DNA from 3 places in the Citrobacter amalonaticus genome. Region 3 is predicted to be linked to each of the others. Evidence: predicted binding sites of a transcription regulator. Region 3 holds the regulator's gene; each other region holds the start of a gene.

Region 1 (3,257 bases), 440 kb from region 3:
CGCGCAGCAGCAGGTTGTGGGAGCTGGAGCCTTTCTGGAACGCGACTTTGTGACCTTTCAGTTCCGCCACCGTTTTGATGGGGCTGTTTTCCGGCACCAGAATCACTTCGGCTTTCGGTTTCGCCGGCTCGACGCCGACGTACACTAAATCTGCCCCGGCGGCCTGGGCGAAAATGGGCGGAATATCGCCGGTGCTGCCCAGATCAATACTGCCGACGTTCAGGGCTTCCAGCATCTGCGGCCCGGCGGGAAATTCAATCCAGGATATTTTTGTTCCGGGATAACGTGTTTCAAGCAGCTGGTGGCTTTTCGCCAGAACCATACTGATGCTGCCTTTCTGATAGCCAATACGCAGGGCATCTGGTGAGGGCTCCGCCGCCTGTGTCAGTCCGGTAAAGGCCAGCAGTCCAGCGAATGCCAGCCATGCCGTACGGGCTTTAAGAAGATTACGCATGGGCCGCACCTCTCACCGTCTCAAAGGCGGGAACCTTAACGTCGCGGCGATGCAGGGCGTGCCAGAACGTTTCCAGCGCGTTATCAAGACGCAGCTGTAAATTGGGTGTGAAATGCGGCTTATGCTGATAGTCGATTACCTGGGAGTCATCGGCAAAGACGCCGTGTAAAATCTCCTGGGCCTTCAGGGCGCTGAGCACCGGTTTCAGCGCGTAATCGACGGCAAGCAGATGAGCAACGGTGCCGCCCGTCGCCAGTGGCAGGACGACTTTACCTTCCAGCGCCCGTTCCGGGAGCAGATCAAGCAGCGTTTTAAGCGCCCCGGAATAGGCCGCTTTATAGACCGGCGTGGCAACGATCAGGCCATCCGCTTCTTTCAGTTGCTCAACCAGTGTTTTTAACGCCGGGCTATCGAAACGGGCATACAGCAGATCTTCAGGCTCGAAGTTGTGCAAATTCCAGTGGTATACCTCAACGTCCTGACCGTTCAATTTTTCCCGGGCATATTCCAGTAAGGCGCTGGATCGAGAGGGAAAGCGTGGGCTTCCCGCCAGAGTGATGACGCGCATAAATGCATTCTCCCCCTTATAACCAATTGTTCGCTTTTATTTAACATTGATAACAATTTTTGCAGTCTGACAGAGGGGAATCGGGAATCGAAATGATTTATGCGGAATAGAAAAGCTGAAAATTGCATAAAAAGAAGCTGCCAGGGAAAACGTTTGCTTTTTATTGCCGCAGGTCAATTCCCTTTTTGACCGATATCACCCATAATACGCCCCCGGTTTGCACACCGGGAATCCAGGAGAGTTCATGTACTACCCCTTCGTTCGTAAAGCCCTTTTCCAGCTCGATCCTGAGCGCGCTCATGAATTAACATTTCAGCAATTACGTCGTGTGACGGGAACGCCGCTAGAAGCGCTGATCCGCCAGAAAGTTCCGGCAAAACCGGTTACCTGTATGGGATTAACCTTCAAAAATCCGCTCGGTCTGGCCGCCGGTCTGGATAAGGACGGGGAGTGTATTGATGCCCTGGGCGCGATGGGATTTGGCTCGATCGAGATCGGCACCGTGACCCCGCGTCCACAGCCCGGCAACGATAAGCCAAGACTGTTCCGCCTGGTCGATGCCGAAGGTTTGATCAACCGTATGGGCTTTAATAACCACGGCGTTGATAACCTGGTGGAGAACGTTAAAAAGGCCCATTATGACGGGGTGCTCGGGATTAATATCGGCAAAAATAAAGATACGCCGGTTGAGCAGGGTAAAGATGACTATCTGATTTGTATGGAAAAAATCTATGCCTATGCCGGTTATATTGCTATTAATATCTCCTCGCCAAATACGCCGGGATTACGTTCATTGCAATATGGCGACGCGCTGGATGATTTGCTTACGGCGATTAAAAATAAACAAAACGATCTGCAAACGATCCACCAGAAATATGTTCCGATCGCAGTAAAGATCGCGCCGGATCTTTCTGAGGAAGAACTGATCCAGGTTGCCGATAGTTTAGTACGGCATAATATTGATGGCGTTATTGCCACCAATACAACACTCGATCGTTCTCTGGTTCAGGGAATGAAAAATTGCGATCAAATGGGTGGCTTAAGCGGTCGTCCGCTGCAATTAAAAAGTACAGAAATTATCCGCCGTCTGTCTCAGGAATTAAAAGGTCAGTTGCCTGTTATTGGCGTCGGCGGTATCGACTCAGTGATTGCCGCGCGCGAGAAGATGGCTGCCGGGGCGTCGCTGGTTCAGATTTATTCTGGTTTTATTTTTAAAGGTCCGCCGCTGATTAAAGAAATCGTAACCCATATTTGATTTTTTCTCTCTCTTTATCAGAATATCAGACAACCAGGGGTTTATTTCCTTCCCTGGTTGTTTTATATTCTTTCACTGTTGCTTATTTAAACATTTTAGGCTTTGCTTATTAAGGTAATAAACGAAGCGGCGAAAAAGGACAATTTTGCAACGGGGCGATGGAGAGGGGAGAGAAAATAATGCGAATTAAACCTGACGATAACTGGCGCTGGTATTATGACGAAGAGCATGACCGAATGATGCTCGATTTAGCCAATGGCATGTTATTTCGCTCGCGTTTTGCCCGCAAAATGCTTACCCCGGATGCATTCTCACCGTCTGGTTTTTGCGTTGATGATGCCGCGCTGTACTTCTCTTTTGAAGAAAAGTGCCGCGACCTTGAGCTCTCTAAAGACCAGAAAGCGGAGCTGGTGCTCAATGCGCTAGTGGCCATTCGCTATCTGAAACCACAAATGCCGAAAAGCTGGCACTTTGTGGCGCACGGCGAAAACTGGGTACCCGGAACCGGCGATGCGGCCTGTGTCTGGCTGAGCGATACCCAGGAGCAAATCAATCTGTTAGTGGTAGAGCCTGGCGAGAATGCGGCGCTGTGCCTGCTGGCGCAACCCGGCGTGGTTGTGGCCGGGCGGACAATGCAGCTTGGTGATGCGATTAAAATAATGAATGACCGACTGAAGCCGCAGTTCCGTCCGCACAGCTTCAGCCTGGAACAGGCGGTTTAAAGCGCCAGCTTCAGTGCGGTTTTTGGCACGCAGCTACAGCTGAGAATGGTGCCATCATCGCCCAGTGCCGATCGCTTCAGCGGGTTCACTTCGCCTTCCAGCAGTTTGATACGACAGCAGCCGCAAATTCCCGCCCGACACGAATAGGGAACCCGGATCCCCTGGTTCTCCAGTTGCTCAAGCAATACCTGCTGATTGTTCCCCACAAACGCCTGTCCCTGCCAGTCGATGGTGACGGTGGAATCGGGCTGTTGCACG
Region 2 (3,257 bases), 600 kb from region 3:
TCACTTTCACCTGCGCGGCGGCGTTTTTCGCGCGTTCAATAGCGTCATCAATGTTGTCAGCCGTTGCCAGCGCCACGCCCAGACGACGCGTCCCATCGATTTCCGGCTTACCGAAGAAACGGACCTGCAAACCGGCGCCGACGGCAGCCTGAACATTGCCAAACGTCACGTCCTGACTGGTCAGTTGCGGTAAAATCACGGCAGAGGCTGCCGGACCATACTGACGAATAGCGCCCACGGGCAGTCCGAGAAAAGCGCGTACGTGCAGGGCAAACTCCGACAAGTCCTGAGAGATCAACGTCACCATGCCGGTATCGTGCGGGCGAGGGGAGACCTCGCTGAAGATGACCTCATCCCCGCAGACAAACAGCTCTACGCCAAACAGACCGTGACCACCCAGGGCTAGCACCACTTTACGGGCAATGTCCTGAGCGCGTTCCAGCGCCAGCGCGCTCATCTGCTGCGGCTGCCAGGATTCACGATAGTCGCCATCTTCCTGGCGATGACCCACCGGAGCACAGAAATGGACGCCATCGACGGCGCTGACGGTGAGCAGGGTGATTTCAAAATCAAACTTCACAACCCCTTCGACGATGACCCGACCGGCACCTGCGCGACCGCCCTGTTGGGCATAGTCCCAGGCTTGCGCCAGCTGCGTTTCGGAACGAATAAAACTCTGCCCTTTGCCGGAAGAACTCATCACCGGTTTGACAATGCAGGGATAACCAATTTCAGCCACGGCGTCGCGGAAGGTGGCTTCACTGTCGGCAAAACGGAAGGTTGAGGTGGGCAGTGCCAGTTCTTCTGCCGCCAGACGGCGAATACCTTCACGGTTCATCGTGAGTTTTGTCGCGCGTGCGCAGGGCACGACGTTCAGTCCTTCTTGTTCCAGCGTCACCAGCATATCTGTGGCAATGGCTTCAATCTCCGGCACGATATAGTGCGGTTTCTCCAGCTCCACTACGCGGCGAAGCGCGTCGCTATCCAGCATATTAATGACGTGCGAACGATGCGCGACATGCATGGCCGGTGCGTCGGCATAGCGGTCCACCGCGATCACTTCCACGCCGAGACGCTGGCACTCGATGGCCACTTCTTTACCCAGTTCACCAGAACCCAATAACATCACCCGAGTTGCTGCCGGACGCAGCGCTGTGCCTAATACCGTCATGAATATATCCCCCAACAAATTTGGCCGCAGTATATACGAAAACGTTTGCGTCTGTCTTTATTGCCAGGTTGATTTCAGCGGTAAAATAGAATATACTGTACATAAATACAGTAATATTGAGAGGCTGCAATATGGCGGTTGAAGTTAAATACGTAGTCATTCGGGAAGGTGAGGAAAAAATGTCATTTACCAGCAAAAAGGAAGCCGATGCGTATGACAAAATGCTGGATACGGCGGATCTGCTCGACACCTGGCTTGAACAGTCCCCGCTGGCGCTGGAAGACGAACAGCGTGAAGCGCTGTCGCTGTGGCTGGCCGAACAAAAAGAGGTGCTGAGCACCATCCTCAAAACCGGCAAGTTGCCTTCTCCGCAGGTGGTTGAGAATGACGCCTCTGCCGGGGACGATACGCAGGCGGCCTGAATCTGACTTGCGCTCCTGACGTTTTGTACCATGCTTTTTCCTGAATCAATGTGCTACCAGGTAAAGGAAAAGTATGAAAAGAAAAGGTGCGTTAATCAGCCTGCTGTTGTTAAGCGCCAGTCTGTCGGTGTCGGCGGCAGAGACTGACAGCAAAACCGTCAAATTCCCCCATTGCGATGGTCTCGATGCGACAGGTATTGCCGCAAGTGTGAAACGTGATTATCAGCAAAATCGCGTGGTGCGCTGGGCAGACGATCAAAAACGGGTAGGGCAAGCTGACCCGGTTGCCTGGGTCAATCCGAAAGAGATTACCGGGCAGGACGGGAAATGGACGGTGCCGCTGACCGTGCGCGGGAAAAGCGCGGATATTCATTATCAGGTGAAGGTCGACTGTAAGGCCGGCACGGCGGAATATCGTTCGCAATAGCGCGAACATTTGCGCATCTTTAGCGCCGGCAGACATTTCCTGACATCCCCTCGGGTACGCTTTGAAAATTCATTGTCAGTACTTGAGGGATAAAATGGCTAACTGGCTTAATCAATTACACTCTCTTCTCGGGCAAAACGGATCGTCCTCCTCTTCTTCAGGTGAACAGGGATTAAGTAAGCTGCTGGTACCCGGCGCGCTGGGTGGTCTGGCTGGGTTACTGGTCGCCAGCAAATCCTCCCGCAAACTGCTCAGCAAATACGGCACCAGCGCACTGTTGGTCGGCGGCGGCGCGGTGGCAGGAAGCGTGCTGTGGAACAAGTACAAGGATAAGGTTCGCGCGGCGCATCAGGATGAACCGCAATTTGGCGCGCAAAGCACGCCGCTGGATGTGCGCACCGAACGGCTGATCCTGGCGCTGGTCTTCGCCGCGAAAAGTGACGGCCATATCGATGCCAAAGAACGGGCGGCAATCGAACAGCAGCTGCGTGAAGCAGGTGTTGAAGCGCAAGGGCGTGCGCTCATCGAGCAGGCGATTGAACAACCGCTGGATCCGCAGCGCCTGGCGCAGGGGATCCGCAATGAAGAAGAGGCGCTGGAGATCTATTTTCTCAGCTGTGCGGCCATTGATATCGACCACTTTATGGAGCGCAGTTACCTGAACGCACTGGGTGATGCGCTGAAGATCCCGCAGGATGTTCGTGATGGCATCGAGCAGGATCTGCAACAGCAAAAACAGGCGCTACCCGACTAACAAACGACCTCCGGCGGCATGTTTCGCTTGCATCATTCGTCAGTTTTGCCACCCTTAGAGGGTGTATAAAGACGAAAGAACAACGACATGCTGCCGAAAGCCAATCGCATTCCTCACGCCATGACTCTCCATGGCGACACTCGCATTGATAATTACTACTGGCTGCGGGACGACAGCCGTTCGCAACCGGATGTGCTGGCGTACCTGAAACAGGAAAACCAGTACGGACATCAGGTGATGTCCACGCAACAGGCATTGCAGGAACGCGTGCTGAAAGAAATTATCGATCGTATTCCTCCCCGCGATACCTCTGCGCCCTGGGTGAAGAACGGGTATCGCTATCGCCATCTCTATGAACCCGGATGTGAGTACGCCATTTATCAACGTCAGTCCGCGCTGAGTGAGGAATGGGATGACTGGGAAACGCTGCTTGATGGCAACAAACGGGCGGCACACAGCGAGTTCTACACTCTGGGAGGGCTG
Region 3 (3,257 bases):
ATAGAGCGTGAACATGGCGCCCGCCCCCAGTACGGTGGTCAGCAGCGCCGAGAGCACCTGAGGACGCATCAGCACCGCCAGCTCTTTTTTCACTTCCGGACGCGCCCCGGCACCGCCTTTTGGCAATGAGAAGAAGAGACTCAGCATCGAGATAACGCCCAGCCCCGCCGTCGCCATGAACGACATCCGCCAGCCGATGGTTTCACCCAGCCAGGTCGCCGCCGGCACACCGCCGATATTGGCGATGGTCAGCCCCATAAACATAGTGGCAACGGCGCTCGCCTGTTTGTGCTTCGGCACCACGCTTGCCGCCACCACCGAACCCAGGCCAAAGAATGCGCCGTGGTTAAGGCTGGTTAAAATACGTGACAACATCAGCGTGGTGTAATCCGGCGAAATCGCCGAGAGCACGTTACCGAGCGTAAAAATAGCCATCAGAAAAATGAGCGCATTACGGCGTCCGCGATGTGACAGCAACAGCGTCATCAGCGGCGCGCCGACCATCACGCCTACCGCATAAGCGCTAATCAGCATACCTGCCGCAGGGATGGACACATCAACGCCACGCGCGATGACGGGCAGCAGACCCATTGGCGAGAATTCGGTGGTACCGATGCCGAACGCGCCGATGGCCAGCGCCAGTAACGGATAATTAATTTTCATGCAGTGATGACTCCGGCTCTTCGCGACAGGGCGCGATGCTTAACTAAGAGTCAAAAGCATGACATCAATCACAAAAAAAGAGAAGTTAACAAAAATACAAAAGACTTTTGCAGATTCAATAACAATATGACAGGAGGTTCGAGGGAGCAGGAACTCCCCCGAGGGGGATCAGTGCAGTGCCGCCGTCAGGCCGCCCGCAACGATTAAAGCCAGAACAATAAACGTGGTCACTAATGAAAATTTCAGATCGGTGCTCATCAACTTTTCTCCTTTTTATTCCCACACAAAAAGTGATATAGCGCATTTTTACACACTTGAGTGTAAAAATCTCCCACGATTTAGAGTGATATGTGCTTTTAATACTTCCCCTTTTCGTAAAGATCAGACAAAATTCGACGCTTACTTGATTAGCGTACCGGCCATTGACCCCTTCCTGACGTTCCGTGTCGTTTCCCGGCGTGCCGCAGCCCTGATGTTGGGCACAGGATGAGTAAAGGCAAACGTTTACTTAGCGTAATTTAATGTTCAGGTTGGGTCTGGAGTGAGATTTAATGGCAACAATTAAAGATGTAGCGAAGCGCGCAAACGTTTCCACTACAACCGTGTCACACGTAATTAACAAAACGCGTTTCGTCGCTGAAGAAACACGCAATGCAGTGTGGGCGGCAATCAAAGAATTGCACTATTCCCCCAGCGCGGTTGCCCGCAGCCTGAAAGTCAACCATACCAAGTCTATCGGTTTGCTGGCGACGAGCAGCGAAGCCCCCTATTTTGCCGAAATTATTGAAGCGGTTGAGAAGAACTGCTTCCAGAAGGGCTATACCCTGATCCTCGGTAACGTCTGGAACAACCTGGAAAAACAGCGTGCCTATCTGTCCATGATGGCGCAAAAACGCGTTGATGGCCTGCTGGTAATGTGTTCCGAATACCCCGATCCCCTGCTCTCAATGCTGGAAGAATATCGTCATATCCCGATGGTGGTGATGGACTGGGGCGAAGCCAAAGCCGACTTCACCGATACGGTGATTGATAACGCCTTTGAAGGCGGTTATATGGCAGGCCGTTACCTCGTTGAGCGCGGACATCGCGAAATTGGCGTGATCCCAGGACTGATGGAGCGTAACACTGGCGCAGGCCGTCTGGCCGGTTTTATGAAGGCGATGGATGAAGCGCTGATTAAAGTGCCTGAAAACTGGATTGTACAAGGCGACTTCGAGCCGGAATCCGGCTACCGCGCTATGCAGCAAATTCTGTCGCAGGCGCATCGCCCGACGGCGGTCTTCTGTGGCGGCGATATCATGGCGATGGGCGCCCTGTGCGCCGCCGATGAGATGGGTCTGCGCGTCCCGCAGGACGTGTCGCTGATAGGCTACGACAACGTGCGCAACGCCCGTTTCTTTACGCCGGCGTTGACCACTATCCACCAGCCAAAAGATTCGCTGGGTGAGACGGCCTTTAATATGTTGCTGGACCGCATCGTCAATAAACGCGAAGAGTCGCAGTCTATTGAAGTCCACCCGCGCCTGGTGGAGCGCCGCTCCGTTGCGGATGGCCCGTTCCGCGACTACCGTCGTTAAGCCTCTTCTGCGGGAGTCTCATCTGGCTCCCGCAACCACTCTTTGTTCAGCGTTTCACTGTCTCCCAGATAATCCAGCAGCCAGATCAGCGCAGGTGACATATCATTCTGCTGCCAGGTCAGGCAACAGGCCGCATCCGGGAACGGGTTCTCCAGATTTAACACGACCCACTGCCCCTTGTTAAGATACGGCTTGGCGAAATGCGTCGGTACCATGCCGACACAGAGTCCGGCGCTAATACAGGTCGCGGAGGAATCCCAGTCCGGCACCACCACCCGCTTCTGGTTGTCCAGCAGCCAGGTCACGCGCTTCGGCAGAGTGCGGGACGTATCTTCCAGCACCAGCGACGGCCAGTTGCGCAACGTGTCATCGCTTAACGGCCCGCTCATAGCGGCCAGCGGATGCGTACTGGCAACGACGCAACACCAGCTCAGCTTACCCATATCGCGGAACGTGTATCGTCCTCCCACCGGGATCGCCTGGGTTGCCCCGATGGCGAGTTCGACCCGGCCATCTGACAGCGCGTCCCAGACGCCATTAAACACCTCTTGAAAGACCAGTAGCTCCACGTCATCAAAGTGGCGGTAGAAATCGACGATCAATTGCCGCGTGCGTTCCGGTCGCACGATATTGTCCACCGCGATGGGAAGTTGCCCACGCCAGCCGTTGGCGATCTGCTGACACTGCTGGCGCGTGATCTGCATTTTTTTGATGACAGAGCGGCCTTCTTTCAAAAACCAGGCGCCCGCCGGGGTTAACACTACATCACGATGGCGACGTTCAAAAAGCGGGACGGCCAGCCACTCTTCCAGTTGGCGAACCGTGTAGCTGACCGCCGAAGGCACCCGGTGCAACTCCTGGGCCGCAGAACTAAAACTCCCGTTGCGCGCCACGGCATCGACGACTTCCAGCGCATATTCTGACCACATAATCTGCCTACAAAATTTTTGAATGCAATAAACAAATATTACCGTTTCACAAGCCGAAATTCACTCCCTACACTCTGCGCCAGTGTGA

What was found. The regulator PurR, encoded in region 3, represses purine synthesis genes. The targets are predictions, from matches to a motif close to CANGCAAACGTTTGCNTG.
Region 1: pyrD (quinone-dependent dihydroorotate dehydrogenase) is a predicted target of PurR. The motif match lies at 1,165-1,182, and genes of this name have one in related genera.
Region 2: purT (formate-dependent phosphoribosylglycinamide formyltransferase) is a predicted target of PurR. The motif match lies at 1,206-1,223, and genes of this name have one in related genera.

Annotation. Positions count from the first base shown of each region.
Region 1 covers NZ_CP014015.2:3,734,154-3,737,410, forward strand. Annotated here, with positions in the region: gene AL479_RS17945 (sulfonate ABC transporter substrate-binding protein) at 1-454, opposite strand, end outside; gene ssuE (NADPH-dependent FMN reductase) at 447-1,022, opposite strand; gene pyrD (quinone-dependent dihydroorotate dehydrogenase) at 1,267-2,277, shown strand; gene zapC (cell division protein ZapC) at 2,457-2,999, shown strand; gene AL479_RS17970 (YcbX family protein) at 2,996-3,257, opposite strand, start outside.
Region 2 covers NZ_CP014015.2:4,776,183-4,779,439, reverse strand. Annotated here, with positions in the region: gene purT (formate-dependent phosphoribosylglycinamide formyltransferase) at 1-1,171, opposite strand, end outside; gene yebG (DNA damage-inducible protein YebG) at 1,303-1,593, shown strand; gene yebF (protein YebF) at 1,667-2,020, shown strand; gene AL479_RS23065 (tellurite resistance TerB family protein) at 2,115-2,774, shown strand; gene ptrB (oligopeptidase B) at 2,862-3,257, shown strand, end outside.
Region 3 covers NZ_CP014015.2:4,178,728-4,181,984, reverse strand. Annotated here, with positions in the region: gene AL479_RS20330 (MFS transporter) at 1-663, opposite strand, end outside; gene AL479_RS20320 (YnhF family membrane protein) at 832-921, opposite strand; gene purR (HTH-type transcriptional repressor PurR) at 1,215-2,240, shown strand; gene punR (DNA-binding transcriptional activator PunR) at 2,237-3,169, opposite strand.